DNA from 4 places in the Heyndrickxia acidicola genome. Region 2 is predicted to be linked to each of the others. Evidence: riboswitches for the same ligand, from Rfam matches in the RefSeq annotation. Region 2 holds a riboswitch; each other region holds the start of a gene.
The links. Region 2 has a riboswitch for thiamine pyrophosphate ahead of thiC (phosphomethylpyrimidine synthase ThiC). Riboswitches for the same ligand answer to the same signal wherever they lie in the genome.

Region 1: another riboswitch for thiamine pyrophosphate. It lies ahead of A5N88_RS23090 (thiamine phosphate synthase); the one in region 2 lies ahead of thiC (phosphomethylpyrimidine synthase ThiC).
Region 3: another riboswitch for thiamine pyrophosphate. It lies ahead of thiM (hydroxyethylthiazole kinase); the one in region 2 lies ahead of thiC (phosphomethylpyrimidine synthase ThiC).
Region 4: another riboswitch for thiamine pyrophosphate. It lies ahead of A5N88_RS13825 (MTH1187 family thiamine-binding protein); the one in region 2 lies ahead of thiC (phosphomethylpyrimidine synthase ThiC).

Annotation. Positions count from the first base shown of each region.
Region 1 is NZ_LWJG01000004.1:140,576-149,408, forward strand. Features, by position in the region: gene A5N88_RS23070 (nitroreductase family protein) at 17-652, shown strand; gene A5N88_RS23075 (putative quinol monooxygenase) at 688-984, shown strand; gene A5N88_RS23080 (amino acid permease) at 1,388-2,878, shown strand; gene bcaP (branched-chain amino acid transporter BcaP) at 3,215-4,627, shown strand; TPP riboswitch at 4,692-4,794, shown strand; gene A5N88_RS23090 (thiamine phosphate synthase) at 4,876-5,499, shown strand; gene thiO (glycine oxidase ThiO) at 5,496-6,632, shown strand; gene thiS (sulfur carrier protein ThiS) at 6,629-6,832, shown strand; gene A5N88_RS23105 (thiazole synthase) at 6,834-7,601, shown strand; gene A5N88_RS23110 (thiazole biosynthesis adenylyltransferase ThiF) at 7,598-8,614, shown strand.
Region 2 is NZ_KV440953.1:1,992,147-1,996,099, forward strand. Features, by position in the region: gene A5N88_RS24805 (hypothetical protein) at 165-320, opposite strand; gene thiC (phosphomethylpyrimidine synthase ThiC) at 627-2,405, opposite strand; TPP riboswitch at 2,645-2,757, opposite strand; gene A5N88_RS09320 (nucleoside transporter C-terminal domain-containing protein) at 2,988-3,953, opposite strand, start outside.
Region 3 is NZ_KV440953.1:4,038,509-4,048,351, reverse strand. Features, by position in the region: gene thiE (thiamine phosphate synthase) at 1-102, opposite strand, end outside; gene thiD (bifunctional hydroxymethylpyrimidine kinase/phosphomethylpyrimidine kinase) at 246-1,070, opposite strand; gene thiM (hydroxyethylthiazole kinase) at 1,096-1,908, opposite strand; TPP riboswitch at 1,996-2,103, opposite strand; gene A5N88_RS18880 (Type 1 glutamine amidotransferase-like domain-containing protein) at 2,255-2,983, opposite strand; gene A5N88_RS18875 (amidohydrolase) at 3,032-4,162, opposite strand; gene A5N88_RS18870 (hypothetical protein) at 4,303-4,866, shown strand; gene A5N88_RS25910 (NERD domain-containing protein) at 4,922-5,662, opposite strand; gene katA (catalase KatA) at 6,126-7,595, shown strand; gene A5N88_RS18855 (hypothetical protein) at 7,694-7,873, opposite strand; gene A5N88_RS18850 (NADPH-dependent FMN reductase) at 8,273-8,821, opposite strand; gene A5N88_RS18845 (glycoside hydrolase family 13 protein) at 9,057-9,843, opposite strand, start outside.
Region 4 is NZ_KV440953.1:2,943,579-2,953,421, forward strand. Features, by position in the region: gene A5N88_RS13790 (bifunctional ADP-dependent NAD(P)H-hydrate dehydratase/NAD(P)H-hydrate epimerase) at 1-1,327, opposite strand, end outside; gene A5N88_RS13795 (Cof-type HAD-IIB family hydrolase) at 1,855-2,703, opposite strand; gene A5N88_RS13800 (DeoR/GlpR family DNA-binding transcription regulator) at 3,006-3,755, shown strand; gene A5N88_RS13805 (methyl-accepting chemotaxis protein) at 3,983-5,638, shown strand; gene A5N88_RS13810 (ABC transporter ATP-binding protein) at 5,811-6,560, opposite strand; gene A5N88_RS13815 (ABC transporter substrate-binding protein) at 6,557-7,552, opposite strand; gene A5N88_RS13820 (ABC transporter permease) at 7,549-8,322, opposite strand; gene A5N88_RS13825 (MTH1187 family thiamine-binding protein) at 8,322-8,621, opposite strand; TPP riboswitch at 8,833-8,935, opposite strand; gene A5N88_RS13830 (pyridoxamine 5'-phosphate oxidase family protein) at 9,079-9,675, shown strand; gene A5N88_RS13835 (purine/pyrimidine permease) at 9,767-9,843, opposite strand, start outside.

The DNA of each region.
Region 1 (8,833 bases), on a different contig from region 2:
AAAGGAGAATGACATCATGATTGCACAAAAAATAAATGATTTTCAAAAAATCGTGACAGGCCGCCGTTCTATTAAGAATTACGATCCTTCCGTAAAAATAAGCAAAGAGGAAATGGCAGAGATTTTGACTTTGGCAACGACTGCACCATCTTCTGTGAATATGCAGCCTTGGCGCTTCCTCGTGATCGATAGTCCGGAAGGCAAAGCGACTCTTGCACCACTTGCTAAATTCAACCAAAATCAAGTTGACACATCTGCTGCAGTGATTGCTGTATTCGGTGATATGAATAACTTCGAGAATGCTGAAGAAATCTATGGAAGTGCTGTTGAAAAAGGCTTTATGCCTTTAGAAGTCAAAGAAGGAATTTTGAACGCATTTACTGCGTACTACGAAAACATTTCAAAAGAAGACATGAGAGACGTAGTCATGATTGATGGAGGATTAGTATCCATGCAAATTATGCTTGCTGCCCGTGCTTTCGGATATGATACCAACCCTATCGGCGGATACGAAAAGGATCAAATTGCAGAAGCGTTTGGTCTCGACAAAGAACGCTATGTACCTGTCATGCTGATTTCGATCGGAAAAGCAGCTGACAGCGGACACCCATCTGTTCGACTCCCAATTGATAAAGTTGCACAGTGGAAGTAAGATAATAAAAAAGGAATAAGAAAGGATGACCTTTAATGATCATTATTCATGCAGGACTTACTGTTAATCCCGAGAAACAAGAGGCATTTTTAAAAGAGCTTCAACCACTGATTGAAGCATCACGAAAAGAAAGCGGAAATATCTCGTATGATCTGAAAAAAGACACAGAAAAAGAAAATGTCTTCACAATGGTCGAGGTATGGCAGGATGCAGCAGCAGTAGCAAGTCATAATGCAAGCGAGCACTTTACATCCTTTGTGGCAAAAGCAAAAGAATTTCTTGCGGCTCCTCTTGATGTAAAAGCATATGAGGGACAACCTTTAAAACATTAAGGAACAATATAGTAGATATGATGGTGCAACCTTTTCATAAGAAGAGTGCACCATTTTTTGTATGTTTGTGTTAGCGGAATCTTTTTGTATCCACTTTAAAATCCTATACTGAACATTATTTTTTAATCATTTTGTATGTGTCAAATAGTAACAAAGTTTACGAAAGGAGTCTTTTTAAAAATGTATTAATCTCTTGTTTCCTGATTGTTCTTGACTTTTGTTTTCTCTCCATGTAAGATTTTTTTAAATTCGACAAATTGTATACAGTCAAAAAATAATGGGTTTAGAAAGGGGAATAGTACCAAACGTTTACATTATATTTTCTTACTAGTTGAGACATAGATTTTAGAAGAAAATGTAAGCGTTTTATTATGTGATTTATCAACGGAGAGGACTGAAGGGGATGGAATTAAAGAAAAGAGAGATAATGGATTTAGAGAAAGGCGTCTCCAAAGAAAATAAGCTGGAACGCGGATTAAAAGCCCGCCATTTAACAATGATTTCGCTTGGCGGAGCGATTGGAACGGGCCTTTTCCTAGGAAGTGGTGCTGCCATTCATTCTGCAGGTCCTGGCGGGGCGTTATTTGCCTATGTATTTATTGGGATAATGGTGTATTTTGTCATGACAAGCCTGGGAGAGCTTTCCGCTTTTATGCCAACAAGCGGCGCATTCAGCACCTATGGAACAAAATTTGTGGATCCTGCCTTTGGATTTGCCATTGGATGGACGTACTGGTTTAGCTGGGCCATGACGATTGCAGCTGAACTGACAGCATCTACCATGATCATGAAATTTTGGTTTCCGCATAGCCCATCTATACTATGGAGCCTTTCGTTTTTAGCACTTATCTTTCTATTAAACTATTTACACGTAAAAGGGTATGGTGAAGGGGAATATTGGTTTTCTTTTGTAAAGGTTTCTGCCATTGTGGTCTTTCTCGTAGTAGGTGTGCTCATGATATTTGGTGTAATGGGTGGACAGGCTATTGGTTTTCATAATTTCACAGTTGGGAAGGCTCCTTTTAGCGGCGGTGTAATCGGTACGTTTGTCATCTTTCTTGCTACTGGTTTTTCTTTTCAAGGAACGGAAATTGTCGGGGTTGCCGCTGGGGAAAGTGAAGATCCTGCTAAAAATATCCCAAAAGCCGTTCGCAATGTTTTCTGGCGTATTCTCCTCTTTTATGTTTTAGCGATTTTTGTGGTAGGTCTTATTATTCCGTACACAAACCCGAACCTACAAAGTAATGATATTATGGTAAGTCCGTTTACACTTGTATTCAAGCGGGCAGGTCTTGCTTTTGCTGCATCTTTGATGAACGCGGTCATTTTAACTGCGGTTCTATCAGCCGGCAATTCCAGTCTGTATGCTTCAACTCGTATGCTGTATGCAATGGCTAAGAAGGGGCAAGCTCCTCATATCTTTGCCAAACTTAATAAACGCGGCGTGCCGGTTGCGGCGATGGTGTTAACGACGATCATTGGAATGCTTGCTTTCTTCTCTTCCGTATATGGAGACGGTTCTGTCTATCTATGGCTGATGAACTCGGTAGGGATCACAGGATTTATTTTCTGGCTGGGTATTTCTGTTAGCCACTACCGTTTCAGAAAAGCCTTTCTTGCGCAGGGCTACTCTCTTGACCTGCTTCCCTACAAAGCAAAGTGGTACCCATTTGGCCCTATATTTGCGATTGCAGTAGGACTGATTGTAACGCTCGGCCAAAACTTCCAGGCTTTCCTTGCTCCTCATATTGATTGGGGAAGTGTGTTGGCAGCTTATCTGGGTATTCCGATGTTCCTCTGCTTGTGGTTTGGCTATAAGTTTATAAAGAAAACTAAGGTTGTGCCGCTCAAAGAATGTGAAATTGAGTTTAACTATGCTGAGAAGAATGACTGATTTTAAAAAACGTCTTGAGTCCTGCTTTTAAGCAGGCTCTTTTTTTATAATTTTTTATGTTTATAGCATAATACAAATACATATTTTAGATAGCTAATATTTAACATATCAAAAACATTCTATTAAAATAGAGTACGAATTGAGAGATTAATAATGTTAAATGGTGAAAATGTAAGAGAGAAGGATTAAATGGCAAATAATGTTTTGTTAATATTTAAAAATAACATTATTTTTAGAAAACTATTGTTTTTCTTGTAAATTAGTTATATTATTTCGATATACAATTTTTTATAGTAATTTTTCAGAACATTTAAACTTCTTCAGGGGGACAACATTATGGATTTATTTCGAAAAAAGTCCATTCAGGCCTTAATCAATGAGGTTGGACAAAAAGATGTGACATTAAAAAAAGAACTTGGTCCTTTTGATTTATCCATGCTTGGCATTGGTGCCATAATTGGAACAGGAATCTTTGTTTTGACCGGTGTGGCGGCAGCTGAACATGCGGGCCCTGCACTAGTGATTTCATTTATTCTTTCCGGACTAGCCTGTGTGTTTGCCGCTCTTTGCTATGCAGAGTTTGCGTCCACTGTACCGGTGTCTGGAAGTGCCTATACGTATAGCTACGCAACCTTTGGCGAAATCATTGCCTGGGTACTGGGTTGGGATTTAATTTTGGAGTATGGATTAGCATCCTCTGCGGTTGCGAGTGGATGGTCGGGTTATTTTCAAGGGCTCCTCGCTGGCTTTGGCATTCATTTTCCAAAGGCATTAACAAGTGCTTATGATCCGGCACATGGAACCTATGTCGATCTTCCAGCTATCATCATTGTCCTTGTAATCACGTTCCTGTTAACGCAGGGGGTCAAAAAGTCAGCAAGATTCAATTCTATTATGGTTGTAATTAAACTGGCAGTGGTCCTGTTATTTATAGCCGTTGGCGTTTGGTATGTAAAACCGGGTAACTGGACTCCTTTTATGCCATTTGGTTTCTCAGGGGTAGCTACTGGAGCGGCTACAGTATTCTTTGCTTATATTGGTTTTGATGCCGTTTCAACCGCTGCAGAAGAAGTGAAAAACCCACAGCGCAACATGCCCATTGGTATAATTGCATCTCTTCTGGTTTGTACCATTTTATATATTGTTGTTTCTGGTATTCTAACAGGTATTGTACCGTATCCAAAGCTCGATGTGAAAAATCCTGTTGCCTTTGCGTTAAGCTATATCCATCAGGATTGGGCTGCCGGTTTTATTTCCTTAGGGGCCATCCTTGGAATTACGACGGTATTGCTGGTCATGATTTATGGACAAACCCGTTTATTTTATGCCATTAGCCGTGATGGACTATTACCAAAAATCTTTTCTAAAGTCGATAAGAAAAGACAAACACCTGTTGCAAATTCATGGATTACCGGAGTGCTTGTTTCCATTTTTGCAGGATTAGTACCCCTGGGCAGATTAGCAGAGCTGGTGAACATCGGAACGCTGCTGGCCTTCATGACGGTTTCCATTGGGATCTTATTTCTTCGTAAATATAACAAGGTATCTCTAAAAGGCTTCCGTGTCCCTTTTGTTCCGTATATTCCTATATTAGCTTTCCTTTTCTGCGGCTATTTGGCTATACAGCTTCCTGCAGTGTCTTGGATTAGCTTTCTAGTATGGTTTGTGATTGGCTTAGTCGTATACTTTGCATATGGCCGAAAGCATTCTACATTACGAAAATCTGACCAAATAAGAAAAGCAGGTTAAAAAGTTTGATATTGACACCAAAATTGGTCATGGTATGATGTATGTGACAATTTTATATATTTTGATATATCACTAGGGGAGCCGGTGGGCTGAGATGGAAGTGAACTTCTAGACCCTTTGAACCTGATCTGGTTAAAGCCAGCGTAGGGAAGTGGATCGGTCGTTCATGGAGACTAATTTTATGCCGCCGCGATTTAAACCACTTCATTTTGAAGTGGTTTTTTATTTTCTCTAACTCGGAGGTGCTCATGATTACGAAAAATAAAGAACTTCATTTAGTTAGTAATGGCAATATGTCTCTTCAACAATTCGTTCACATTGCTGAAAAAATCCATCCTTATGTGACAGACATTCAGCTAAGGGAAAAGACAAGCAGTGCAATAGAATTATGGGAAGCTCTTCAGCAGCTGAAGGACCTTGGGGTGCCATCTAAGAAACTGTATGTGAATGATCGTGTGGACATCGCATCCGCTGCCCAATTGAAAGGGGTTCAACTAGCGTTCCATAGTCTTGGTCCCGCTACGGTGAAAAAACATTTTCCGCACTTAAGGATAGGGAAAAGCGTTCATTCGGTAAAGGAAGCGATAGACGCTGAAGAGCAAGGAGCAGATTATTTGCTTTTCGGCCATATCTTTCCCAGTTCATCAAAACCTGGAATGCCATCAAGAGGATTAGAGGCACTTTCTTCTGTTACATCTGCCGTCGCAATTCCAGTCATTGCGATTGGGGGAATTGAGCTGCAGTACCTTCCTGACGTCTTTAAAGCTGGAGCTGCTGGTGTAGCGGTGATGTCAGGGATTTTAAATGCTAAGGATCCCCTGCAAGCTGCCATAGAGTATGCAGAAGGAATAAACGGGGGAGGAAAAAGATGAAAAAGTATGATGTTCTTATTATCGGTGGAGGTGTCATCGGGTCATCCATTGCCTTTCAGCTATCTAAACAAGGAAAGAAAGTAGCAATTCTAGAAAAAAACCGGCTGGCCAGCGAGGCTTCAAGTGCTGCCGCAGGGATGCTTGGGGCACAGGCTGAACTCGAGGAAGAAATTGGACCGTTGTTTGAATTAGCTATAAAAAGCAGAGCGCTTTTTCCGCATCTTGCAGAAGAGCTAAGGGAAATAAGTGGAATTGACATTGGGCTCGTCCAAAGAGGAATGCTGAAAGTGGCATTAACCGATTGTGAGGCGGAGAAATTCAAAAAAATTGTCCAATGTCAACAGGCAGCAGGGGAAACAGCGGAATGGCTTGATACAGAAGAAGTTAAAAAAAGGGAGGCACATCTATCTTCGGATATTAAAGGGGCAATATACATACCCAAAGACGGACAGGTTTTAGCACCGGATCTTTCGTTGGCATTTGCTAAATCTGCCGCTATTTTAGGTGCGGAAATTTATGAGTTTACAAAGGTGAATGCCTTGCTCCGGCACGAGGGCAGAGTATCCGGAGTATTGACAGACAGTGAAGCCTTTTTTGCCGATAAAGTAGTCATCGCAAGCGGCGCTTGGAGCAGTCAGCTATTAAAAGACTTCCCTTTGAAGCAACAGGTGTTTCCGGTAAAAGGAGAATGCATTTCTGTCATCACCCATAAGCCATTAGTAGAGTCTACGATTTTTTCTCATGGGTGCTATCTTGTTCCGAAGAAAGGCGGGCGATTGCTCGTTGGGGCGACGATGATAGAACATACATTTGATAAAAAGGTAAGTGTAGAAGGAGTTTCACAGCTGCTGACACATGCACAAAGGCTGCTTCCGGCAATCTCCAGTGCAGAATGGGAAGCAAGCTGGGCAGGCCTGCGTCCGCAAACAGCAAATGGATTGCCGATACTCGGTGTCCATCCTGAGTTTCAGGGGCTTTATGTCGCTGCAGGGCATTATCGGAATGGAATTTTACTTAGCCCTCTTACAGGTATTCTGATGGCCGATTTACTAGCCGAAAAGGACGAGGCGAAAGCAATGCTTGCGCCATTTGCATTACAGTCGGGGATTAAAAAAAGGGGTGTTGTCGGATGAAGCTCAACATTAACGGAGAAAAGCTGGAAGTGCTAGATTCTGTAGAAAATATACGTTCACTTTTACAGCACTTTGGATTAGAAAACAAAGTTGTGATTGTCGAGCAGAATGCGGTGATATTGCAAAAAGAAGAGCATGATGATGCTAGACTTTCTGATGGAGATCGAATTGAAATCGTACATTTTGTAGGAGGCGGTTAATATGTTGAAAATTGGACCTTATTCTTTTCATTCACGGTTGTTGCTTGGGACAGGGAAATTTCCAAACTATGAGATTCAAAAGAAAGCGGTGGATATCTCTGAAACTCAAATTCTTACTTTTGCTGTCCGTAGAATGAATATTTTTGAGGCAAGCCAACCCAATTTTTTAGAAATGCTCGATACGACCCAGTATACATTGCTTCCCAATACAGCAGGTGCTGCTACGGCGGAAGAAGCGGTAAGAATTGCCAGACTGGCAAAAGCTTCAGGCCTATGTGATATGATCAAGGTTGAAGTGATTGGGGACTCTAAAACGCTTTTGCCCGATCCCATTGAAACAGTGAAAGCCTCGGAAATCCTGTTGGAGGAAGGCTTTATTGTTCTCCCATATATTTCGGACGATGTCATTTTAGCCAGACGTCTTCAGGAAATGGGTGTGCATGCCATTATGCCGGGGGCTTCTCCGATTGGTTCAGGGCAAGGGATTGTGAATCCGTTAAATATTCGTTTGATTATTGAACAAGCCACGGTTCCCGTCATTGTGGATGCGGGAATCGGGACAGCATCCGATGCAACGCTTGCCATGGAACTGGGAGCAGATGCCGTTCTCTTAAATACAGCGGTATCGGGGGCAACAGATCCTGTAAAAATGGCTTTGGCTATGAAACTGGGAATCGAAGCAGGGCGTCTTGCTTATGAGGCGGGACGTATTCCAAAAAAACGGTATGCAACCGCCAGCAGTCCGCTTGAAGGGATGAGCAGGGTGTGAACGACCGTTATTCTCGCCAGGAATTGTTTACACACATCGGTCCTGAGGGACAAAGAAAGCTGGCCGATAAGCATGTCCTTTTGATCGGTGCAGGAGCACTGGGGACAGGAAGCGCAGAAGCGTTGGTTCGAGCGGGTGTGGGGAACATTACCATTGTCGATCGGGATTATGTAGAGTGGAGCAATTTGCAAAGACAGGTGCTGTATACAGAAGAGGATGCAGAAGAAAGAATGCCAAAAGCCATTGCTGCAAAAAACAGGCTGCAGCTTGTAAACTCTAAAGTTAAGATAGATGGCATTGTTGCGGATGTGACGGTTCAGGAAATAGAGTCTCTCGTTAAGGGTGTGAATCTTATTATCGATGCAACTGATAATTTTGAAACACGCCTGTTGATCAATGATATTTCTCAAAAACAGCGTATTCCATGGATTTATGGTGCCTGTGTAGGAAGTTATGGGCTGACCTACACCATTATTCCAGACACGACACCGTGCTTACATTGTATGTTGGAATCTGTTCCTTTAGGTGGAGCTACGTGTGACACGGCCGGCATCATTGCTCCTGCTGTTCAAATGGTAGTTTCCTATCAAACAGCTGAAGCGTTAAAAATTTTGGTGGAAGACTGGAACGCTTTACGAAGCACTCTGATTTCCTTTGATCTATGGAAAAATCAGTATACAGCCATTAACTTGGATAGAATTCGTAAGCAAAGCTGTTTATCCTGCGGTTCTTCTCCTACCTATCCCTTTTTAGACTACTCTAATCAGACAAAAACAGCTGTATTATGCGGCAGGGATACCGTACAGATCCGCCCTGCCCAGCGGATTGAAAGAAACTTGCAAGAATTGGAAAGACTGCTTTCCTCCCATGGAACCATTAAAAGAAATGCGTTTCTGCTTTCCTTTACGGCAGCATCTCATAGGATGGTTCTTTTTGCGGACGGCCGTGTACTGGTTCACGGAACAAAAGATATTACGGAAGCTAAGAGACTTTACCATAAGTATCTTGGTTAAATGGAAAGTAGCGGCTAACACCCCCTAACCTAAATCAAAGATTTAGAGGGAGACTGCACCGCTACTTTTTATTCAATTTACGTCTTTAATTGCAATTATTGCAATAGTCACGGTTACGAGAAAAAAGCAACCCCACCCTCAAGCCTTGGCCAGTTTGAGTTTGAAGTTACTTTTTCTCTTCGCTCTACCAAATGAAACCACTGCACTTCTAGCAGTTTG
Region 2 (3,953 bases):
TTTATTTCATTTCCTCGATCATATCTCTATTTCTTAAAATAGTAAAGTGGAAATGATTATTCTTCTAATATCTTGGCATGCATTTAAGATAATGTCTCTGTTAATCTTGCTTGTTATTTTCAGCAGCAATCAACGGTGAATTAAATTCAATATTGGGCTTTAACTCAGATATGCAAGCGTTGTTGGTCCTGCTGGTTGATTTCCGTTGCAGGCACTCGCTTTCCGCGGGGCGGTTGGGAAGCCTCCTCGTCGCAAGCTCCTGCGGGGTCTTCCCTTACACGCTGATCCCGCAGGAGTCTCGTACTTTTCACTTCAATCAACGGTGAATTCAAATTAACATTGGGCTTTAACTCAGATATGCAAGCGTTGTTGGTTCTGACAGTTAATTTTCGATCAATCAATGTGGGTGTAATAGTAACATTAATTTTTACAGAATGTTAAATTACAAGGTTGAAAACTGTTCGTTTTTTAGCTCATTCGTGTGAAACGGCCGTTTCACACGAATGAGCTAACAGTGTCCTTTAACAACGCATATTAGAAAAGAATTCATGCTCCATTAACATCGTATGTCTGGATATAAAATATAAGTGTTTTCCTTCGATGGAAAAAGTTTTATTAATAAAATCCTATTGATACATTTTACTTCCAGTATTTCTAAATTCTTTCGCTTTTTCTTCCATCCCCTCCATAATCATTGCTTCCTTTCGGTGATCCTCTTCTTTTACCCGTTCTCGTATATCCTGTGAAATTTTCATACTGCAGAATTTTGGACCGCACATGGAGCAAAAATGAGATGTTTTCGCCCCTTCTGCCGGAAGTGTTTCATCATGATATTCCAGCGCTCTTTCCGGATCTAATGACAAATTAAATTGATCTCTCCATCGAAATTCAAATCTGGCTTTTGAAAGGGCATCATCCCGCATTTGGGCTCCGGGATGCCCTTTTGCTAAATCTGCAGCATGCGCAGCAATTTTATAGGTGATAACCCCGGTTCTTACGTCCTCTTTATTTGGAAGGCCCAGGTGCTCCTTTGGTGTTACATAACAGAGCATGGCCGTTCCAAACCATCCAATCATTGCAGCACCAATGGCTGAAGTAATATGGTCATAGCCTGGGGCAATATCTGTTGTTAACGGGCCTAAAGTATAAAAAGGGGCTTCATCACAAACTTTCATTTGCTTATCCACGTTTTCTTTAATTAAATGCATTGGAACGTGTCCTGGACCTTCAATCATTACTTGTACATCGTGATTCCAAGCTATTTCCGTGAGTTCTCCAAGTGTTTCCAGCTCCGCTAATTGTGCCGCATCATTTGCATCTGCAATGGAACCTGGACGAAGGCCATCCCCTAAAGAAAAGGATACATCATACGTTTTCATAATTTCACAGATTTCTTCAAAATGAGTGTAAAGGAAGTTCTCCTGATGGTGGGCAAGACACCATTGAGCCATAATAGAACCTCCTCGGGATACGATACCTGTTACCCTGTTTACTGTTAAGGGGATGTAACGAAGAAGCACTCCTGCATGTATAGTGAAATAATCCACTCCCTGCTCAGATTGTTCTATTAACGTATCACGATATACCTCCCAATTTAGGTCCTCCGCACACCCATTCACTTTTTCGAGCGCTTGATAGATTGGAACAGTTCCTACCGGTACGGGGGAATTTCGGATAATCCATTCGCGCGTAGTATGTATATTTTCCCCTGTTGAAAGGTCCATCATGGTATCTGCCCCCCAGCGGGTAGCCCATGTCATTTTTTCTACCTCTTCTTCAATAGAAGAGGTAACGGCAGAATTCCCAATATTCGCATTAATCTTCACGTGAAAACGGGAACCAATAATCATAGGTTCACTTTCAGGATGATTAATATTAGCAGGTATAATGGCACGTCCACGTGCAACCTCATCCCGGACTAATTCAGGTGACACATTTTCTCTGATTGCGATAAATTCCATTTCAGGAGTAATAATCCCTTTCCGTGCATAATGCATTTGGGTAATATTTTTTCCTTTTTTTGCTCTTAACGGTTTTCGCTTTAATCCTGGAAACAGGCTGGTATTCGCTCTTGAATCATTGTTCTTATAACCGTTATCCTCCGGTTTTACTCCACGGCCGCTATACTCTTCTATATTTTCATTATCCCGTATCCAGCTGCGGCAGGGACTAAGACCTTTACGTATATCAATTGGACAGTCAGCATCTGTATAAGGTCCGCTTGTATCATAAACACGTACAGGCAAATTAGCTTCTTGCTCAAATGTTCCTTTGGTATCAGAGAGTTGGATTTCGCGCATAGGTACCTTTATTTCGGGCCTTGGTCCCTTAACATACACTTTCTTGCTTCCTGTAAAACTGGACATAATGGATACATTTTTTTCATTGTTTGAATTTGTAAGCATTCTTTTATTCTCCCCTTTTTATCATTTGCTCAGTTAAATGAAAAGATTGTTTAACCGCCTTTTTCTCTCAGCTGAAAGGTTAATGTAAAAAAATGAGCTGAAAACGACAGAGTCAATTAACCAAGTTCTTATTAAAAAGGACAAAATCAGTTCAAGGGACCGCATGAAAAAAACCGGATCTATAAAGAGACCCGGCTGATGTTAGCATAAACACGTTAATGGAAATACACCATTAACGAGCATAAAAATTCTAACTTCCCCACGCTGGTATGAACCAGATCAGGTCCTGAGGGTTAAGAAACTTACGCGTTTCTCTCTCAGCCCAGCATACTGGACACCCCTAGTTTTCACATGATTAAATTGTACAAATTCATAATAGTCCTAAGGTAAATCAATGTAAATAGTTCTTTTTTCATTTTTCCTCTTATTGTATTTTAAAAATAGAATCTGTAAAAGCACTTGCTATATTTAAAACGACTGTGAACCTGCAGAGTAAATCAGCAGCTTAAAAAATAAAGACAAACAATTAAAAAGAGCGTGTCCAAGGTTACTGGAACACACTCTCCTATATTCCTATTTATCTTACCAGGTAAATAAACCTACAAACATCGCACTTAATAGAGAAACAGCAACACCGCTGACTAAAAGCTTCCATACATTTTTACCAATAATGCGGGACTTGTCTTCACCCATTATAGAACTGATTGCCCCGTAAATCATACCGACAGTACTAAAATTGGCAAAGGAAGTCAAAAATGTTGTTGCAACAGCAATTGTATGATGCGGAAGGCTATGGACATGTTTTTTCAAATCCATCATGGCTACGAATTCGTTTGTTGACAGCTTTATTCCCATTAACTGAGCGACATACATGGCATCATGGCCTGATAATCCCATCAGATAAGCAAAAGGGCTAAATATCACGGAAAAAATCTTTTGAACCGTAAGACCGTGAATGAAAAATCCCAATATACCATTTGCACAGGCTGTCAGTGCTACATAACCGACCACCATTGCCATAATCACAATCACCATACGTATCCCTACAAGCATACTATTAGAGATAGTAGAAAAGAAATCTTTTTTCTCTGCTTTTGTAGGGACATATACAATATCTTCTTCTTTGCTAACTTCTATTGGATTTAATATACTCGCCAAAAGTAGTGCATTTAAGCAGTTTAAAGGAATTGCAGCAAATACATATTCGCCTGGGACCATGCTCAAGTATGCACCGATGATCGATCCTGAGATACTGCTCATACTCATGATTCCGAACGTAAGAAGGCGGTTTTCTTTTAATACTGCTAATTGTTGGCGGATAACTGCCAATGCCTCTGTATTACCAAGGAACATCATTTGCAATGAAAAAAAACTTTCCAGCTTTGGCAGACCTGAAACCTTGGAAATAACCCAGCCTACTTTATCGATAATCCATGTTAAGATACCAAAATAACTAAGGATATCAAAGAAGGTAATAATAAATATAATCGGCATTAATGCACTAAAGAAGAAATCAACAGAAGGATTCGCCATTGCAGATGGGAAAGC
Region 3 (9,843 bases), 2.0 Mb from region 2:
TTTAAGGATCTTGCCGGGATCAGATGCAAGACAATTCGTGCTTCCCATAATAAAATAAACCTTTAAAGCCTGCTTAATGGTCTCTCTATCCATCCGACTAATCATTGAATACTTTCTCCTTTTTGTTTAGGCTCTGTTCATCCTGCCTGTTGATGTCAATCCAGGCGCTCGCTTTCCGACGGTTGTTCGCGAGCCTCTTCGCTTCCGGAGTCTCGCGTTTTCACTCCAATATTTTTAGCTCAATATCAACCTTGAGCATTAACAGACCCTTTATTTAAAGCATACTCCCGGTAAGCCCAATGGTTGGTTGGTCCATGACCGTTTCCAATCCCAAGATCATATTGAATAGCAGCCTGAATAAAATCCTTGGCTCTTGAAACAGCATGATTAACAGGCAGCCCCTGCGCAAGCCCTGCAGTCAAGGCTGCTGAAAACGTACACCCTGTTCCATGAGTATTTTTTGTCTGGATTCGTTTGCTTTGAAAAAGAGTGAACGTGTGGCCGTCGTAAAGGAGATCCTCTGATTCCTCGGGATTTTCATCGTGTCCGCCCTTCAGGATGACATGCTTTGCTCCAAGCTTAATGATTCGCTCGGCAGCTGCCTTTTTATCTTCCATTGTTCGAATGGCCCTTTCCGTCAGAACCTCTGCTTCAGGAATATTCGGCGTTACAATCATCGAAAGCGGCAGCAGGTATCGCTTTAAGGAGGCAATTGCCTGTTTTTGAAGGAGTGAGGCCCCTCCCTTGGCTATCATGACAGGATCGACTACAACCTTTTCCCATTGATAGTGTTTAATTTTTTCCGCAACCGCCTCAATAATATCGGCACTGAACAGCATTCCGGTTTTAACCGCATCCGTTCCTATATCTGACCCGATGGAATCGATTTGTTTAGCAACCGCTGCAGGCTCCATTGGAAAAACCGCCTGAACACCTAGCGTATTTTGAGCCGTTACAGCGGTAAGAGCAGACATTCCATATACTCCAAGCTCCGAAAACGTTTTTAAATCTGCCTGAATTCCTGCACCGCCGCCGCTGTCTGATCCCGCAATGGTTAATGCTTTTTTCATGATGCCTCATCCTTTCTGTTAAAAATTAAGACTGCCTTTTTGAAAAAGACCCAGCTTCCTGAATATCGTCTGCAGAAACCTTTGATAATTGATTTAAAAATTCTATTTGGAAGCTGCCCGGTCCCCTATCAGCAGCTAAGTGTGCAGCTTTCTCTGCCGCGACTCCGTACACCACCAATGCAGCTGCAGCTGCTTTAACTGCATTTTTCTCCACACCAGCGAAGGCGCCGATGACCGATGTTAAAAGACAGCCTGTTCCCGTTACCTTTGTTAATAGAGGATCTCCGTTCGAAATGGTGTAGGTAGTCTCTCCATCGGTCACCACATCTGTTTTTCCGGTAATGACGACTGTGATTTTGTGTTTTTTAGACGTTGAAATAGCGAGCTTCATCACATCTCCGTTTGCATTTCCTGCATCGACTCCTTTGATTTCCCATGCCTCTCCTGCTACATTGGCAATTTCAGCTGCATTTCCTCTGATTACAGAAAGCTTTACTTCTCTCATTATTCTTTGAGCTGTTTCTGTCCGATAAGATGTAGCCCCTGCACCGACAGGATCAAAAATAACCGGGATGCCTTGTTTGTTTGCTGCTTTCCCAGCCAAAATCATGGCATCTACCGTTACAGGGTTTAATGTGCCGATGTTTAAAACGAGCGCACTCGATATACCAGCCATATCCGCAACCTCTTCTGCAGCATAGGCCATCACCGGAGATGCTCCAATAGCAAGCAGCCCGTTTGCTGTCCAGTTCGTTACGACGACATTGGTAATATTATGTACAAGAGGGTTTTGAACCCTCACCTTTTCCAATGCTTCACTTATAAAATTCAATTCCATTATGATCACTCCTATTCTTTATGCCAAATGAAAAAGCCAGATCCCACTGACAGGACCTGGCTTGAAATAGCGATGTACAAAGAATAATAATTCCCTCTGCTACTTCCCTACGCTGGCACAATCCAGATCAGGTCCAAAGGGTTAAAAAACACAGTTTTTCTCTCAGCCCAAAAGCAGGCACCCCTAGTAGAATCATAGATATTCATTTTCTATCATCATAGCGTGAGTCAGCTGTGAAGTAAAGTCAAAACCGCGAAATGGCCGTAATTTAGCTCATTAACGCACAAAAGGGGTCAGACCCCTTCTTCACTTTAAAGCACTAAAAGGGTCAGACCCCTTTAGTTAACTAAAGCGCCACACCTTCATCCTCCTTGCCATCCTCGCCAAGATAATCGGTCACAATGGCCGATTCAATCACAGCATTCCCTGCCCGCTCCACTCGATAGGCTTTTGCATAAGGCCGTGAGCTCACTGCACGATAAAGCTCCTGCCCCATAAAATGCAGGGCAGCCCCATCATCTGCAGCATAGCCTGATTGAATATCGCCTTCCAGCAGCGCCTGATAGTACGATGGCCTTCTTTCCTCTTCCCCATCGTAATGCGGACAATTGCTCCCTTTTAAAAAACCTAAGCAAGAAAGCGGTCTTAAATCGCTGCCATAGGAATCCGTCATCCCTTCCTCAAACCAGCAAATGGAACCAGCGCTGATTCCCGCCAAAACCTTTCCATTTTCCCACGCCTTTTTCAATAGGTGATCCAGTCCCCAATCCTTCCATAAGGCGAGCAGATTCTTCGTATTGCCTCCCCCTACATACAGAATATCCTTTTCCATAATAAAATCGCTTAAGTCACTTGCCGGTGGCTTAAATAAAGACAAGTGTGACGGTACGCAGGAAAGTTTTTGAAAGGCATGATAAAAACGTTCGATATAGCTTTCGGCATCACCGCTGGCTGTGGGGATAAAACAGATCTTTGGAACCGAACAGCGTGCTTGCTCTAATACATACTGATCCAAAAGGACATTCTCCGGCTCCATGGAGAAACCTCCTCCGCCCATCGCAATAATTTGTTTCACCTTTCTTCCCCCTCCTCTTTAACACGTACTATTCTTCAAAACCTCAGCCTACACCTGCACTCCATTAATAAATGTCATCAGCACCCGGCTGCGAAGATCAAAAGGATCACCGCTCCACACGACAAAATCCGCATCCTTTCCCTCCTCAACAGATCCGACCCGATCCTCCACCCCAAGATGCAGAGCCGCATTCAATGTCACAGCTTGAAGAGCGAGCTCCTCCCTGACACCGGCTTTTACAGCCAGAATGACACACGCCATTAAGTGTTCAATGGAGACAATGGGATGATCCGTTGTGATGGAAAAAGGAACACCGGCTTCTGCCAACGCCACCAGGGTATGCCAGCCTTTATTGGCCAGCTCTACCTTTGAACGGGCTGACATTGTAGGGCCCACTGACACACGAACCTGGTGCTTTGCGATAAAAGGGGCAATGAGATGCCCTTCCGTACAATGCTCAATCGTCAGGTTAAAATCAAATTCTCTCTTCAGCCTTAAAACAGTGGCAATGTCATCAGCACGGTGTGCGTGTATGCGCATAGGGATTTCTTTATTCAACACTTTGGCTAGCGTCTCCAGCCCAAGGTTCCGTTCTGCTTTCCCCTTTTTCCTTTCTTCTAAATAATCCTGAGTCTTTATCAATTCTTCCCTGAGGAGGGCCGCTATCCCCATCCGTGTCACTGGCGGTCTCCCTTTTTGCCCATGCTCTCGTTTAGGATTTTCACCTGTAGCTGCTTTTAACCCGGCAGGACATTTGAGGACCATTTCATCGACAATATCTCCCGCCGTTTTCAACACCACCGTTTCCCCTCCAATCACATTGGCACTTCCGGGCATAACCTGTACGGTGGTAACCCCCGCTTGCCTTGCATCAATGAATCCCGTTTCCATCGGATTGATGCCATCCAGTGTGCGTACCTGGGGTGTGACGGCTGAACTGGTTTCATTGTAATCCCGCCCCTCCACGCCAACCCCCTGCTCCTGCACACCAAGATGTGTATGCACATCAATAAGGCCGGGTGTCAAGATCATTCCCGCCATATCAAGAACCTCGCAGCCTTCAGGAGTCCGCACATACTCTCCAATTTTCCCAAACCTTCCATTCTCAATAAAAATAGCGGCGTTCTGCAAAAGACCTCCCCTGCCGTCATATCCATTTACATTTTTCAACACCAGCATGATGTCCCCTCCTCTTGGGATTGTGGAACTTCAAAGCATATGAGCATTTGAAAATGCATGTATGATACACCTATTCTATTTTTCTGTGAAAAAGAACGATTAAAATCCCCTTTTTGTCTCGATCATGGAGTGTATCTATTTTGGAAGAAAGGTATAATAGTAGTAAGATTGAAAAGACAAGGGTGATAGATATGGAACATGATGTGACGAAGGAAATTGAGGAATTGGAAAGTCTCCTTTATGCGCTCCAAAGCCAAAATCAGGACCTTTATTTAGAGAATGTCCGGCCTTTTCTGCGTGAAAAGCTGGTCGATTTCCTTTCCGATTTTGAGCTATATTTTCGCGAAAGAGGATTTGTGGTAAAAACAAAAAATGAAAAAGTAAACGCTGACTATATGGAGCTTAACTTTTCTGCCTCTTTGGAAGAAGACGGAGAGAACCACTACCATGTCGTCATCCGAAAAGACCGGGAAGAAATAGAAGAAATAAAAGTCCGCTATAACACCTTAAGCTCTACTTTTACGTATGCCGTTCCTCCTGACGAATTTGAAGCTGAAAAGGCAAGGCTGACCAAAGAAATCGAGCGGGAGCAGAAAAAAACCCGGTACCTGCAGCAGCCGAAGTTTTATTTTTTGAGAACGATTGCAAACGAAGGATTCAGCACAGGCGAATCCCTTTTAGAAGAGTTATTTGATACCCCCTGATACCAGCCTTTCGACCGATTTCCGGGCGTTCATCCTCTATTCCTTAAAGCCGGTTTCAGGAGGTAAACCGGCATGCAGGGAATTGGCTGCATCCATAAAAGGAACCATTCCGTCCTTTCCTTTGTACAAGGCTACCTCCGCATTTTGGACAAATCCCAGCTTTAATTTGGGCCTTTTTTTCAGCCTGATCCTTTTTAATTTGTTCAATATGGCCCTTTCTTGCCTCTTTTCCCTCAATCGACCTTGCTTGTAGCCGATAAAGAATTCCCTTTCGCTGCATGGGATTCAGCATTTCTTCATGGTAGCCCTTTAAACACTTCAACAATTGCTCTGTTTGAAGGACATGAGTGTTTAACGCGGATACTTCCACTTTTTTCAAAACAGCCCTTTCTGAAAAAACAACCAAAGAGTAATAAGGGATTGGAAACTGCTCTCCAACAATTTGTTTCAGCGCCTGGATATGGCCGTAATTTTGAAAAATAGGATTGTAGAACCTTTCCTTTCGTTTGTAGATGACCTGTGTCCATTGCTTGCTTCGTTCGCTTCCGTAAATCCATCCGCGGTAGTTTTTGGTCTCAATCACAAATATCCCAGCTTTTGATATAACTAAGTGATCAAGCTGGGAGGTCTTTCCCTTCACAGTCGGCAAAAGAACATCATGCAAAACGGTATATTCTTCCGCATCGAGTTTATTTAACTGTTTCTTAACCTCAAACTCTCCTAGCCTCCCTTTTATCGTGGGCGAAGAGAGCAAAGACATCCCGATAACCAGTAAGACCAGTAATATGAATATCATAAAAAACCTCCAAATTTACATATTCTATATAATACTCTATTTTATTCCATTCATTCTATCAAGCTGGGAACAAGCGGCATCATGAAAATTTATTGAAGGTATGAAGGCTTCTGCTCCAAGTGCTCTCTTTGCCGCGGACGGTTGAAAGTCTCCTCGTCCCATTGCATCTGCAAGTACTGCCCCTAACTTACTTTTAAAGCTCTCGTCTCACCCCTACCACCGTGCCGATTTAATAGATTAAAGCACTAAAGGGGTCTGACCCCTTTACTTAACTAAAGGAATTTCCCATTCTTGTTTGGCCGTTTTATACATAGAGTGTAATAGTGCCAAAAAAGCAGCTCTGCAAATCGGCTGAACATTATAATGGGTTTTTATTTAAAATAATTATAAATAAGTATTGATTTTATATTGAGAGATGTTATTATTAACAATAACAAATTTAAATTCTAAGAGGTGACTGTACATGACCAATGAGAAAAAGAATTTAACGACAAGCTGGGGTGCTCCGGTTGGAGACAATCAAAACTCGATCACAGCAGGATCCCGCGGCCCTACTTTAATTCAGGACGTTCATTTATTAGAAAAACTTGCCCACTTCAACAGAGAACGTGTTCCAGAACGCGTCGTCCATGCGAAAGGGGCAGGGGCTCATGGCTACTTCGAAGTAACCAACGACCTGACTGCCTATACAAAGGCAAACTTCCTGTCTGAAGTCGGCAAACGCACTCCTTTGTTCATCCGATTCTCCACTGTAGCAGGTGAGCTTGGATCTGCGGACACAGTACGGGACCCTCGGGGATTTGCGGTTAAATTCTATACAGAAGAAGGCAACTACGATATTGTCGGCAACAACACTCCTGTCTTCTTCATTCGTGATGCGATTAAGTTTCCTGACTTTATCCATACTCAAAAACGCCATCCGGCCACTCACCTGAAAAATCCCAATGCAGTATGGGATTTCTGGTCTTTATCTCCTGAATCCCTGCACCAAGTGACCATCCTGATGTCTGACCGCGGCATTCCTGCCACCCTCCGTCACATGGATGGCTTCGGAAGCCATACCTTCAAGTGGGTCAACGAGGACGGAGAAGGCGTCTGGATCAAGTACCACTTTAAAACAGTGCAAGGAATCAAAAACCTTTCTGCCGATGCGGCAGCTAAAATTGCAGGTGAAAATCCTGATTACCATACAGAGGATCTTTACAATGCCATCGAAAAAGGCGATTTCCCTGCATGGAAGCTCTACGTTCAAATCATGCCTCTTAAGGATGCGAATACGTACCGCTTCGATCCATTCGATGTGACAAAGGTTTGGTCACACAAGGACTACCCGCTGATTGAAGTTGGCAAAATGGTGTTAAACCGCAATCCGGAGAACTATTTTGCGGAAGTGGAACAGGCCACCTTCTCTCCTGGCACACTTGTTCCGGGCGTAGAGGTATCGCCTGATAAAATGCTCCAAGGCCGCTTATTTGCCTATGCAGATGCTCACCGGTACCGTGTCGGCGCCAATCACAACCATCTGCCAATCAACCGTCCTAAAGCGGAGGTCCGAAACTACCAGCGTGACGGCCAGATGCGCTTTGACGGCAATGGCGGCGGCTCTGTTTACTATGAGCCGAACAGCTATGGCGGACCAAGTGAAGCACCTGAACATAAGCCTTCAGCCTATCAGGTTTCCGGCACCGCAGACAGTACTGCCTACGACCACCATGATCATTACACACAGGCAGGCGACTTATATCGATTGATGACCACAGAGGAAAGAGCCCGCCTTGTTGAAAATATTGTGGCGGCAATGAAGCCTGTCGAAAAAGACGAAATCAAGCTTCGCCAAATTCAGCACTTCTATAAGGCTGACCCTGAATACGGCACACTTGTAGCCAAAGGACTTGGTTTGTCTATTCCGGAAGAAGCATCTTCTGTAAAATAAGCCAGCTCGTAAACACGATTTCATCATTCTCAATTATTCGCTAAAATTCTCAATTAAAAGCACCGGCCCATTGGAGGTCGGTGCTTTTTTTGTATTCCTTATATCTCAGTTAAAGACTCTGAAAACCGTACGCCGATGTGCAAGGCGCTTGTGCTTTTCATAGATTTCCTGCATTCATTTGAAGCTTTCTTGTATTTATTCAAAACTTCCCTGCATTTTCTTTCATTTTCCAGCATTCTTTTCCATTCTTCCGGCATTTTCTTTAAAACTACCTGCATTCCCTCGTAATCTCCTCCATCTACTGACAGATCCTCCATTCATCCAACATGGCCATCCCCAAAAACCCTCCTAAACTCTTGCTCAGGAGGGCTTTGTGTCTCTTTTTATCTAATTACCTCTCTTTTTCACACCAAAAAACCCGCCATCCTAAAAAAAGAAGAAATCTGCAGAATCTCTTACTCTTTTACTGAATATGCAGGCTTTTACAATAAGGAACTGGGAAATTCCAATTTAAAAAGGTCATTTTTCCGAATGGCCTCTTTATTCTCTTGAAAATTGTAAGCGATTCCATTTATTTTGTCAATATTTTCTAAAGCATTCCTCACACTAGCCTCCCTGCCAGCAGCAAAGGGGGCAGGACCCTATATATTCCTGCCCCCTGCCTACCATGCTAAAATTTAAAATCCTTTTGTTCTTTCAACCCATTTTTGAAAATTATCCATTACGCCATCCAGGAATTGAGAAGTCGGTTCATGTGTGAGATGTCCTGATTCATCAAGCTTTTCATGAAGACCACCTACGAATACCTCATTTCCCGGAAGAACCAAAGCAGAAATGCCTGGTGAATTCAAAATCTGGCGCAGATGAACCTGGGCGCGGACAGTCCCTAAAATACCAGGTGACCCGCCTACGATCATAACAGGCTTGCCGACCATTACTCTATCTACACGTGAAAACCAATCGAGCGCGTTTTTTAACACGCCGGGAATAGAGTGGTTATATTCAGGCGTCGCGATAATAATCCCGTCGCTATCGGCAATTTTCTTCTTAATGTCTGTCACAATAGAAGGAGGGTTCAACTCCTCATCCTCTGAATAAAACGGAAGCTTTTCGATAGGAAGAATCTCAATGTCCGCTTTTTCCTTATAACGTTCCTGAATATAGGCTGCAAGTTTTCGATTAAGGGACTGCTTTTTAAGACTTCCCACAATGGCAACAAATTTCATAGCACGACCTCCTGGATACATTTTCTATCCATATCAGTTTATCTAAGAGGAGCTCCGGCTTCAAATAATCTGCACCATTATTCAGTATTTTTCAACGGCTCTTTTCGTAATCTTATTTGCTATTTCCCGCAAAAACCCAGTCCATCGTACGAAAATCACGAAGACAGACAACATAAGGAAAAATCCTTTATACGTACAGCAGCCATCTATGCGAAAACAACTTTTTCAAAAGCTATTACTTAAAAAGCTTATACACCCTTGCTTCGTAAGGCTCTAATGTAAAGCTTTGAGCAGAGCTTCCTTCCTCTATCTCCCGATTAGCAATAAGCAATTCGTGACGTTGATACGCAGGAGACTCCGGAAGTTCAAAGTCCTGGCGGGTATCACTAAAATTGCACACTACAAGCAGCTGCTCATTTTCCAGCGTTCTCGTGTAAGCCCAGAGCTGTTCATGATCCTCAAGCAGCACATCATATGCTCCATGTACCATCACAGGCTCTTCCTTGCGCAGGCGGATTAATGTTTGATAATAATAAAAGATGGAATGTTCATCTTCTAAGGCTTGCTTCGCATTAATCTGTTTATAGTTTGGATTTACTTCAATCCAAGGCGTCCCGGTTGTAAAGCCTCCGTTTTCGTTGTCATCCCAATGTATCGGTGTTCTTGCGTTATCACGGCTGCGTTCATGGATGCCGCGCATCATTTCCTCCAGGCTGAGCCTGCCCTCGCCATACAAATCACGAAACGCGTTCAATGTTTCCACATCGCGGTAGTCTTCCACTTTTTCAAAAGAAACATTCGTCATCCCCAGTTCTTCTCCCTGGTACACATATGGCGTTCCCTTTAAGAAGTGCAGGCACGTGGCAATCATTTTTGCACTGATTTCCCGATACTCCTCTGAATCATTGGCCCATCTGGAAACCGCTCTCGGCTGGTCATGATTGGACCAGTACAAAGAATTCCAGCCTGCTTCTTCAAGCCCTGTCTGCCATCTGGAAAAAATCCTCTTCAACTCGCTCAGC
Region 4 (9,843 bases), 950 kb from region 2:
CATTTGCCAAAGCAGCTTTTCCGTCTGCATGATTGCCAAGGCTGGACAGAAGAATCCCCGTCAGAGTATCACCCGTTCCTCCCTTTGCTAAACTGGCATTCCCTGTTGTATTAACATAGCCGCTGCCATCTGGGTAAGCGATAACGGTATATTCACCTTTTAACACAACATGGACCTTGTGATGCTGTGCAAATTTGCTGGCAAGTTCTATTCGATTCGATTGAATCTCTTTTGAAGGTTTTTCAAGCAAACGTGAAAATTCACCTGGATGCGGTGTTAAAATAACAGGCTCAGAACGTTCTGGGTATTCCCTTTTCATCAAAGCCCCTGCATCAAGAATAAGAGGCACATCCTTTTCTAAAAGTGTCGATATACACTGTTCCAGCTTTTCATTGGGATGAAGGCCCGGTCCCATAGCAACCGCAGAATACATTTTTTCCAAGTCATCCTGAACAAGCTCATCCCTTTCCAGAAAAGTAAAGGTAGCTTCCGGTACAAATGAACTAATCACAGCTGATGCATGTCGGGTAGTAGAAACCATCAACTTCCCAATGCCAAATCGGATTGCACCTATCGAGCATAACGCCGCACTACCTGGCATATCGTCGCTTCCAGCAATCAACAGGCCAGTGCCAAATGTTCCTTTATGTGCATTTGCTCCCCTTTTCAGCCAATTCTTTTTCACATCCGCCTCTGTCCAAATTCTCCAATTAGTTGTGTGCGAAAGCCCAATCTCGACCACTTCTGCTATTCCGTAATACTCAGAAGATGGAAAAAGAAAACAGGACGGCTTAAATCCATGAATAGCAAATGTATAATCAGCCTTTATCACGCTCTCATCTGCATCGCCTGTATCAGAAGCGACTCCTGTTGGAAGATCGACGGAAATCACTTTGCTCTCTTGCGTCCGGATCCATCCAAGCGTATCCTTTAAATCGCCTCTTACCGGTAGCTGGCTTCCTGCACCCAACAGGCAATCAATAATCCAGTCATATTTTTTATTTTTATCGAAAGGGGCTATCTCAAATCCGCAGGCTTTAAAATGCGTCAAATGCTGTAATGATTCCTTTGTTTTTGGCTCACCTATAGGAAAAATAAGCTCGGCTGAGTAGCCGTTTTGTTTCAAATACCGGGTCAGTACGATTCCATCCCCTCCGTTATTTCCTTTTCCAGCAAGTACAGCAATGGCTTCACCTTTCTTGCAAATAGCGGATATTTTCCTGAAGAGTCCACTCCCAGCATTCTCCATTAATGCAAAAGGCAGCATTCCCTGTTGCTCTGCAATGGCATCTACTTCCTTTATTTGTTTACTGGTGTAAATATGCATGATTAGCCCCTCTCTTTTTAATAGATCTCATTAATATTCTTGTTTATCCTACCTTCTTTTCATTCCCATATTAAAGGCGGAATAGGCATGATTCTAATAGAAAGGTGCTCAAAAGCGTAGGAATTCCAGAGTCTCCGACTGAGATAATGGAAATTCTACGAGAATGTTCATGGGATAAAACGGAGAAATCCGCTAGCCGATAAGTGCTGGAAATACATTGGATAACTTCATTATTTAAGGCTCTTTTCGTAAACTTTGTTGCTATTTTACACAAAAAAATAATGAAATTCACAGGCTTTCTAGTAAATCTGTAAATTGCTTACGATTAGATGCCGCAAAGAAGAACAAAATACGGATCTATTTTTTGGATATAAAACAACAATCCCTGCGAGAACAGCCTTATTTAATCAAAATTTTTTAGTTATCCTATAAAAAAAACAGCGGAAGTGATCCGCTGTTTTATAAGAATTAAATTTTGTTTAAAAAAGGATCTATCCTTTTGCGATTTGGAAGCTCATTTCGAAGGATCAAGCAACGACCAGCTGCTCAAGGGCGTAGGCTACGCCATCTTCATTATTACACTTTGTTATCATGTCTGATTGCTCTTTAATGGACGGATGCGCGTTTTCCATCGCAATCCTAAGTCCTGTTGATTGAAACATAGAATAATCATTCATGCTGTCTCCAATAGCAACGGTATCAGGAAGGGCAATTCCAAGAAGGTCATATAGATAATAAATGGCCTTGCCTTTACTTACGCCCATGTTCGTAAATTCCACATTGTATGGACAGGATGATGTAATGGTCATATTTTTGTTTGAAAACTGGCTGTGAAGTTCTGAAAGCATCCCTCCATTAAAAGAAAATACGAGCACCTTTAAAGGAGGCAGGTCCTGATTCATTAAAAATTGCGAGATATTTTCCATTTCAAGAATATGGCGCTGATTAAGCTGGCGTTCCGCATATTCCTGCCTTTTCGGATCATTTCCTTTAGTATGATACTGCCTCAATTCTTTCACCAGTCTTGAGGATGCGTCTTTAGGAGTGAGAATGCAGCCTTCAATGTATACCTCAAAGTATAAGTGCCTTTCTTCGGCAAATTCTATAATCGCTCTTGACTGTTCAAGCTTTAAAGGCCTGCTATATATTTTGTCTCCATCTGCTGTATTAATTTGTGCACCGTTCGAACTGATAATGGGAAGTTTAAGTCCATACTCATTTATTAAATGCTTGGCATCCTGATAGGATCTTCCTGTTGAGATAAAGATATTAAAGCCATTTCTTTTTGATTCCTTAAGGACGTTTATTGTGCAGGCTGATATTTCGCCTTCATTGTTCAATAATGTTCCATCCAAATCAATAAAGACATGTTTCATCTTACACTTCTCCTTTATCATAAGTTTTTTCTCATCTTACTCCCTATATCACGCGAAGTCAATTAAAAACAAGAAAAAACAATTACAAACAAATAATTAATTATGCATCAAATAAACAAATAAACGTCTTTGTTTATTCACTTTGCAAGTCTTATATATCCTATTACTCAATCAACATCGGGTCAAAGTCAATGTTTCGCTTAAAAAATACCTTTGCATAAATTAAATCGTGCAAAAACAATTAAAAATAAGAACACAAGGTTTATAATAAGATTAAGAATACAGAAAAGGTGTGAAGTAACATGCTGCGAGAGGACAGGCAGGACCAAATCCTCCATCTTTTAAATACAAAGGGAAAAGTCATCGCCTCTGAGCTTTGCGAGGAATTAAATGTCTCAGAGGATACGATACGCAGAGACCTGAGGGAATTAAGCGCCCGCGGTCTCATCAGAAGAGTGCATGGCGGTGCACTTCCTATTGCTCCGTCACATACTAAATACGAAGAACGTGAACATGTATTAGTCGAGGAAAAAAAGTTGGTGGCAAAAAAAGCCGCTTCCTTAATAAAGAACGGGCAGCTTATCCTTCTGGATGGAAGCACAACCGCCAGCCATATGGTTCAATATTTCCCCGCTGATTTGCAGTGCACCGTTATTACCAACAGCCCGCGTATTGCTTTATCGCTCAGCTCCTTTGAAAAGGTTGATACTATTATGATTGGGGGAGCCATCTTTAAAAACTCAGAGGTATGCACCGGCTCATTAGCTATCGAGGCATTATCCCGTTTTAGACCTGATATCTGTTTCCTGGGGATTTACTGTATCCACCCTGACGAAGGAATTACCGATCTCGACCTGGAGGAAGCCTATATGAAGCAGAAGATGATTGAAATATCCTCACAGGTTGCTGGGCTTGTTACCACAAATAAGCTGGACCGATTATCAGAATATATGGTTACTAAAACCGACTCGCTTACCCACTTAATCACAGAGCTGGATCCTTCATGCCAAAGGCTCAGCAAATATAAAACCGGAAGCATCACCGTCCTGTAGCTGTCAGGCCGGTGATGTTCGCTTTAGTGGGTTAAAGTCTATCTAATCTTAACGGTTTCTTTACATAATCTTAATATTAAAAGGCTTAAATGGAGATATAAGATTAGGCAAAAAGAACCACTAACTCCATGATTTACCACATAAAAACAGACTGGCTTTTTGCTCCCTACCAAAACGTTAAAGCGAGGAAAAACAACTTGATCAAATTAACCAGGCTGCCGTCACACATGTTTAACAAACTTAGTCTTCAAAGCATTTTGGTGTACCCATTTATTTTAATGATTATCATTTCTTCATCTCTCATTGCCTTTTACAGCTATGAAACGAATAAACAGTCTATAATCCAATCGGTTGAACAACAGATGGTTTCTTCAGCTGATGTCATCAACCAAAAAGTTACCATGCTGAAGGCCACAGTCCCAAAAGAAGAATTCGACCGAAATCTCGGTTATGCACTAACGTTAAACCGCAATAATTTTAATCAAGCCAGCCTTCATCCAGCACAGTTTATGATTACCAAGGATGGAGCAGTAAAAGAATTTTCCGGCTTCCATACTATATTACCCAAGCTTCCAGCGGAAATTATTCAGCAAGCATTGAAGCAAAAAGAGGGCTTGATTCATTATAACGGAATCACTTTATGCATTTCTCAACAAATGGAACTCGATGACTCCTTGTATGTCTTATCCCTTAATGCTAACGAATATTTAAAGCCGGCAATCCATAACCGTAATATCATGCTTGGCATCACTCTGGCCACCATTATTTTTGCAAGCTTCATTGGTTTTCTAACAGTCAGAAGAGTTTCAAGACCCATCTCCAGTTTAAAAGCTGCAATGGAAAAAGTAGCTGCAGGCAATCTCAAAGCAAGAATGCCTATGACCACCTCCTGCCGTGAAATTGAAACCTTATCTATTTGTTTTAATCAAATGGCAGAAAAATTGGACAGCCTGATCAGCCATTTAGAAAAAAGTACAAAAATGGTTACACTCTCCTCTGAAAAATTGCGTCATACCTCTGAGGAGTCCAAGCAGGCATCAGACCAAATAGCCATTGTTATCAGCGAAGTAGCAAGCGGCACTGAACGCCAGCTTCATACAGCTATGGATTCATCAAATATGGTTTCATCCATATCAAATGGCATGGCAAAGGCCGCTACATCCATGCTTAATGCGGAAGCAGCTACACAGCGGGCAACCGTTAAATCTGCAGCGGGCAATACACTGGTAAACCAAACCGTTGCTCAAATGAACCTTGTCCAGCAAACCGTAGGTGAAACGTCAGAAATGGTTCACTCTCTGAATGAAAAATCAAAGCATATCCAGCACATTATCAGTCTGATCAGCGACATCGCCATTCAAACGAATCTGCTCTCCTTAAATGCTGCAATTGAAGCTGCACGTGCTGGTGAACATGGCAAGGGCTTTGCAGTGGTGGCTGATGAAGTGCGCAAGCTGGCGGATCAATCTGGACAAGCAGCTGCCCAAATCAAAGGCTTGATCGAAGAAATTGGTATCGAAACAAAAAGAGTTGTTTCTTCTATCACGCATGGTTCGTCGGTTTTACAGGATGGAATTGAGCTTGTGCAAAAAACAGAACAGGCATTTGAGGAGATTGCCCATTCCATTCAAAAAATAACTACAGAGGCAGATGAAGTATCACAGATTGTAAAGGGCGTAAATAGCCAAACAAGCAGAATGGTAGATGGAATAGAAAGTATTAAAATGATCTCAAGAGACTTTTCAACCAGCATGGACCATGTTGCCGCTGCATCCGAAGAACAAAATGCCTATGTCGATGAAGTTTCCAATGAGGCAGTGAATCTAAATCAGCTCGCTCTGGAACTCGAGGATGTTTTAATATCCCTCAAGGCCAAATCGTAAGAACTCAGCAAATGCTCAATGTTAATATTTACTTTAGTAATTGGAACAGATACTCTCGAAAATCGCATTAAAGGAACCCGGTAAACAGCCTCATGTGCCTGAAGCAGCAAACAATTGGCAGGTCAACAGATTCAAAAGTAAAAATGCGCATCCCTAATGAATGCGCATTTTTTTATTTGTTAATATAAGGAGCCAGATTTTCAAGAATGATAGCTTTATCTTTCTTCAATTCATCTGACATCATCTGATCCATTGTGCGAGGTCTTGGTAAGGAAACAGCCACTTCCTTTATGATTGAAGAAGGCTGCTGTGACATGACAAAAACCCGGTCAGAAAGTAAAATGGCCTCTTCTAAATCATGCGTTACCATGACAATGGTTTGCCTGCCTTTTTCCCATGAATCCAAAAGCCAGCGGTGAACCTCCATTTTCGTAAAAGCATCCAGCTTTCCGAATGGCTCATCTAAAAGCATAATCGGTTTTCTGCAAAGATAGGCTCTTAAAAAACTGATTCTCTGGCGCATGCCGCCTGAAAGCTTATCAGGATAGTGTTGGGCATAATCTGCAAGACTAAATTGCTTTAATACCTCCATCCCCGCTTTCAGCCGTTCGTTTTTTTGAACACCCTCCAATTCAAGCGGAAGAATGATATTCTGAAGGGCAGTTCTCCACGGAAGCAGCAAATCCTGCTGAGGCATATAGCTAATAGCATTCTGATTAACAATAGGTTCATTTTCATATAACACGTTGCCGCTGTCTGCCTGTTCAATATTGGCAATGATATTCAACAACGTGCTTTTTCCACAACCGCTTGGACCTACAAAGGAGACAAAATCCCCTTCTTTAATCGAAACCATAATATTATTTAAGACTTCCCTGCCATTAAACCGCTTGGTAACATCCTTTATTTCTATTCCTGTCATTTCTGTCCATCCGGAAGAAATTCATTTGTATAGGCTGATTTAACATCAATTTTCTTCTTAATAACCTTGTTATCATATAAGAAATTCATGTAATTTTCCCAAACGGACTGCTTTTGAATTCCCCATTCCTTTGCGTCATCCTGATATTTTGTGCTAAGCCATTTTTGGCTGTCCTCTATAAGCCCTTTGTTGGAGCCTGGAACATCCTTAACCAGAATATCAGCCGCCTGTTTTGGATGAGCAATCGCATATTGATAGCCTTGAGAGGTAGCCTTCATAAATCTCTTCACAAGGTCTTTGTCCTGCTGCACATGCCTCTCACTCGTAATGATGACAGGACTATAATAATCAAGGGCAGGATTTATATCTTTAAGATAAATCGTGTTGATTTTAACGCCATTGCGCTTAGCCTGAATTCCATCCCAGCCGTAGTAAATCCATTCAAAGTCAGCGTCGCGGCCAATTGATTTGAAGAAATCTGTTTCGCCAAGCGTGATATTCTTCACTTTATTATAATTCGCATGGTATTTTTCCATAATTGTTTTAATCGTTGCTTCTTCTGCAGGGCCCCCCCAGCCTCCATAACGCTTTCCTTCAAAATCCTTCGGTGAAGTGATATGATCCTTTGCAAGAGAAGCAAACGCAGAGGTATTGTGCTGAATAATGGCTCCTATCGATACAATGGGAATATCATTTTCTCTTGCCATAGTGACGTTCTCCTGGTAGCTCACCCCAAAATCAGCTTTTCCAGAGGCAACAAGCTGTTCAGCAGTAACATTTTCACCTGGCTGAATAATCTTGACGTCAAGTCCCTGTTTCTTAAAATAATTCTTCGTTTGGGCTACATATAAGCCAGTATGGTTAGTATTAGGAAACCAATCCAGCACTACTGTAACCTTTCTGTTTTTCGCCTGCTGTCCTTGGTTTGAGGAACAGCCGGCAATCCCGACTATCAATAATGCTGTAAGCAGCAACAGTATACTCTTTTTCATGAACGATCATCATCCTTTCTATAAATCCAAGGCGCCAACATTCTGGCTAATGCTTCAACAAGCGCATACATAATCAGTGTCACAATTACGATGACTGCTGCAACACCAAATAATTGTGCAGTCATAAATGATTTGGTAGCCCGTGTTAGCAGGACACCCAGACCATCGCTTGCTCCCAGCCACTCTCCAATGATGGCCCCCATCACACTATACGTAACTGCAATTTTTAATCCTGAAAAAAAATAAGGCAAAATGGCTGGAAACTTTACTTTTCTGTAAACCTGCCATTTCGTAGCATTCATCGTTTTTAAAAGGTTCAACATCGCTTGGTCCACCGTTTGAAATCCTTCCAAAATGCTTAATGAAATAGGAAAAAAACAAACAAGCACAACCACTAAAACCTTCGGCAGCATGCCAAAGCCAAACCAAATAATAAATAACGGGGCAATCGCCACTATTGGTATCGTTTGGGATACCACAAGAAGCGGGTTTACCAGTATTTTCAAAAAAGGTACAGCATCAAGAATGGTTGCCAGGGCCATTCCAACTGCCACTGCCACCACCAGGCCGATCAATACTTCTTCAAGGGTTTGAATTGTATTTGATATCAGCAGTACCTGATTGTCCATCAAACTGCTGACAATGTCTGAGGGCTTCGGTAGAATCCAGCCTTCCACATGAAAAAAAGTTACCGCAGCCTGCCAGGCAATCAACAGGAGAATAAACCATATTATTGTAATAAATGTATTAGAATATTTCCGTTTTCTCATTATTCCATACGGTACTTGCCGACTTTTTCATCGATGGTAACACCCTGATTCGGCCGATAATGAATTTTTATGGAAGTGATCACATCACTTGCCCCCGCCAGAACACATGCATGCTGTGCTTCTTTAATAATATCCAGGAGATGATCCAATTCCCCTTCCATCGTGGTTTCCATTGCTCCAACTTCATAGCGGACACCCGAGTTTTGGACAACCTCTATGGCTTTATCTACAACAGCGTATAGATCCTTTGTTTGGACATGCGGTACTACTGAAAAAGAAACTGTTACTTGATTAGACATAAACATCCTCCTCTATTAAAATGACCTTCTGATTAAACCTGACTCGATTTTGCCAACACCATTTGCTCTTCTTTTTTTTAATTGCCATTTATAAAAGAATGTCTTCATTATGATTCCTTTCATGAATAAAGGTAAACATGACAAATGAAAAAGGCCCCTCTGAATGACGCAGAGAAGCCTTCTATGTAAAAAGTCATAGAATATCTTAGATTATGGATCCTAAGAAACTCCCTACGCTGGCATTACCCAGATCAGGTTAAGGGTCGATGCAGGAAAAGCATCCTCTCAGCCTCATGGCTCCCCTGTTTTTAATGTATCTTCATTTTAGCACGAGTCTTTTTTTTAAAACAACTAAAAATGTTTGCAGAACTATATGGGTTTGGTTATAGTGGGTAGAAAGACTTGCATCGTGTAGTTAGAAAGGAAGTGTTCTGCCATGGAGCTAAGAGGAGAGCACATGCTGCAAAAAAAATATCAAACGGAAAAAAGAGCGGCCGCTTTTTATGATAATCAACTAATCAATTATCTGAATCCTGCCATGCAGGAATTCATCTCCCAGCAAGAGATGGTATTTATCTCTACTGCCGATCAAAACGGCAATTGTGATTCTTCCTTTAAAGCAGGATTGCCTGGCTTTGTCAGAGTAAAGGATGAAAAAACAATCTTTTATCCTGAATACCGGGGAAACGGTGTAATGGCGAGCTTGGGAAATATAGTGGAAAATCCTCATATTGGTTTATTATTTATTGATTTTCTCCATAACCAGATTGGATTACATATAAATGGACGTGCGAGAATAATAGAGAATGATGCCTTAACAGACCTGCACCTCCCTGATTCTGTGATGAACATAATAAAGGAAGAAGAAGGAGAGAAGCCCGAAAGATGGGTCGTCATCGATATTGATGAAGCCTATATTCATTGTTCCAAGCATATCCCTGCCTTTAAAAAGGTCAACAAAGAGATTTTTTGGAATACGGATGATGCCAAAAAGAAGGGCGGAGACTTTTTTAAAGTAAAAAAATTAAAGAAAAAAGCGGAGAGCGTCCGCTAATTTAAATATTCAGCAGTCATGGCAGCTGAAAAAAGGAGTGGATCCAAAACCGTCCACTCCTTTTTCATTGATAAACTAAATTAATCGCCCATTATTCTTGAGAATCTAAGCTTTCCTTTTTTTCCTTCCAAAACACATCCATAAGAACCGCTACGATAAATCCAAGCA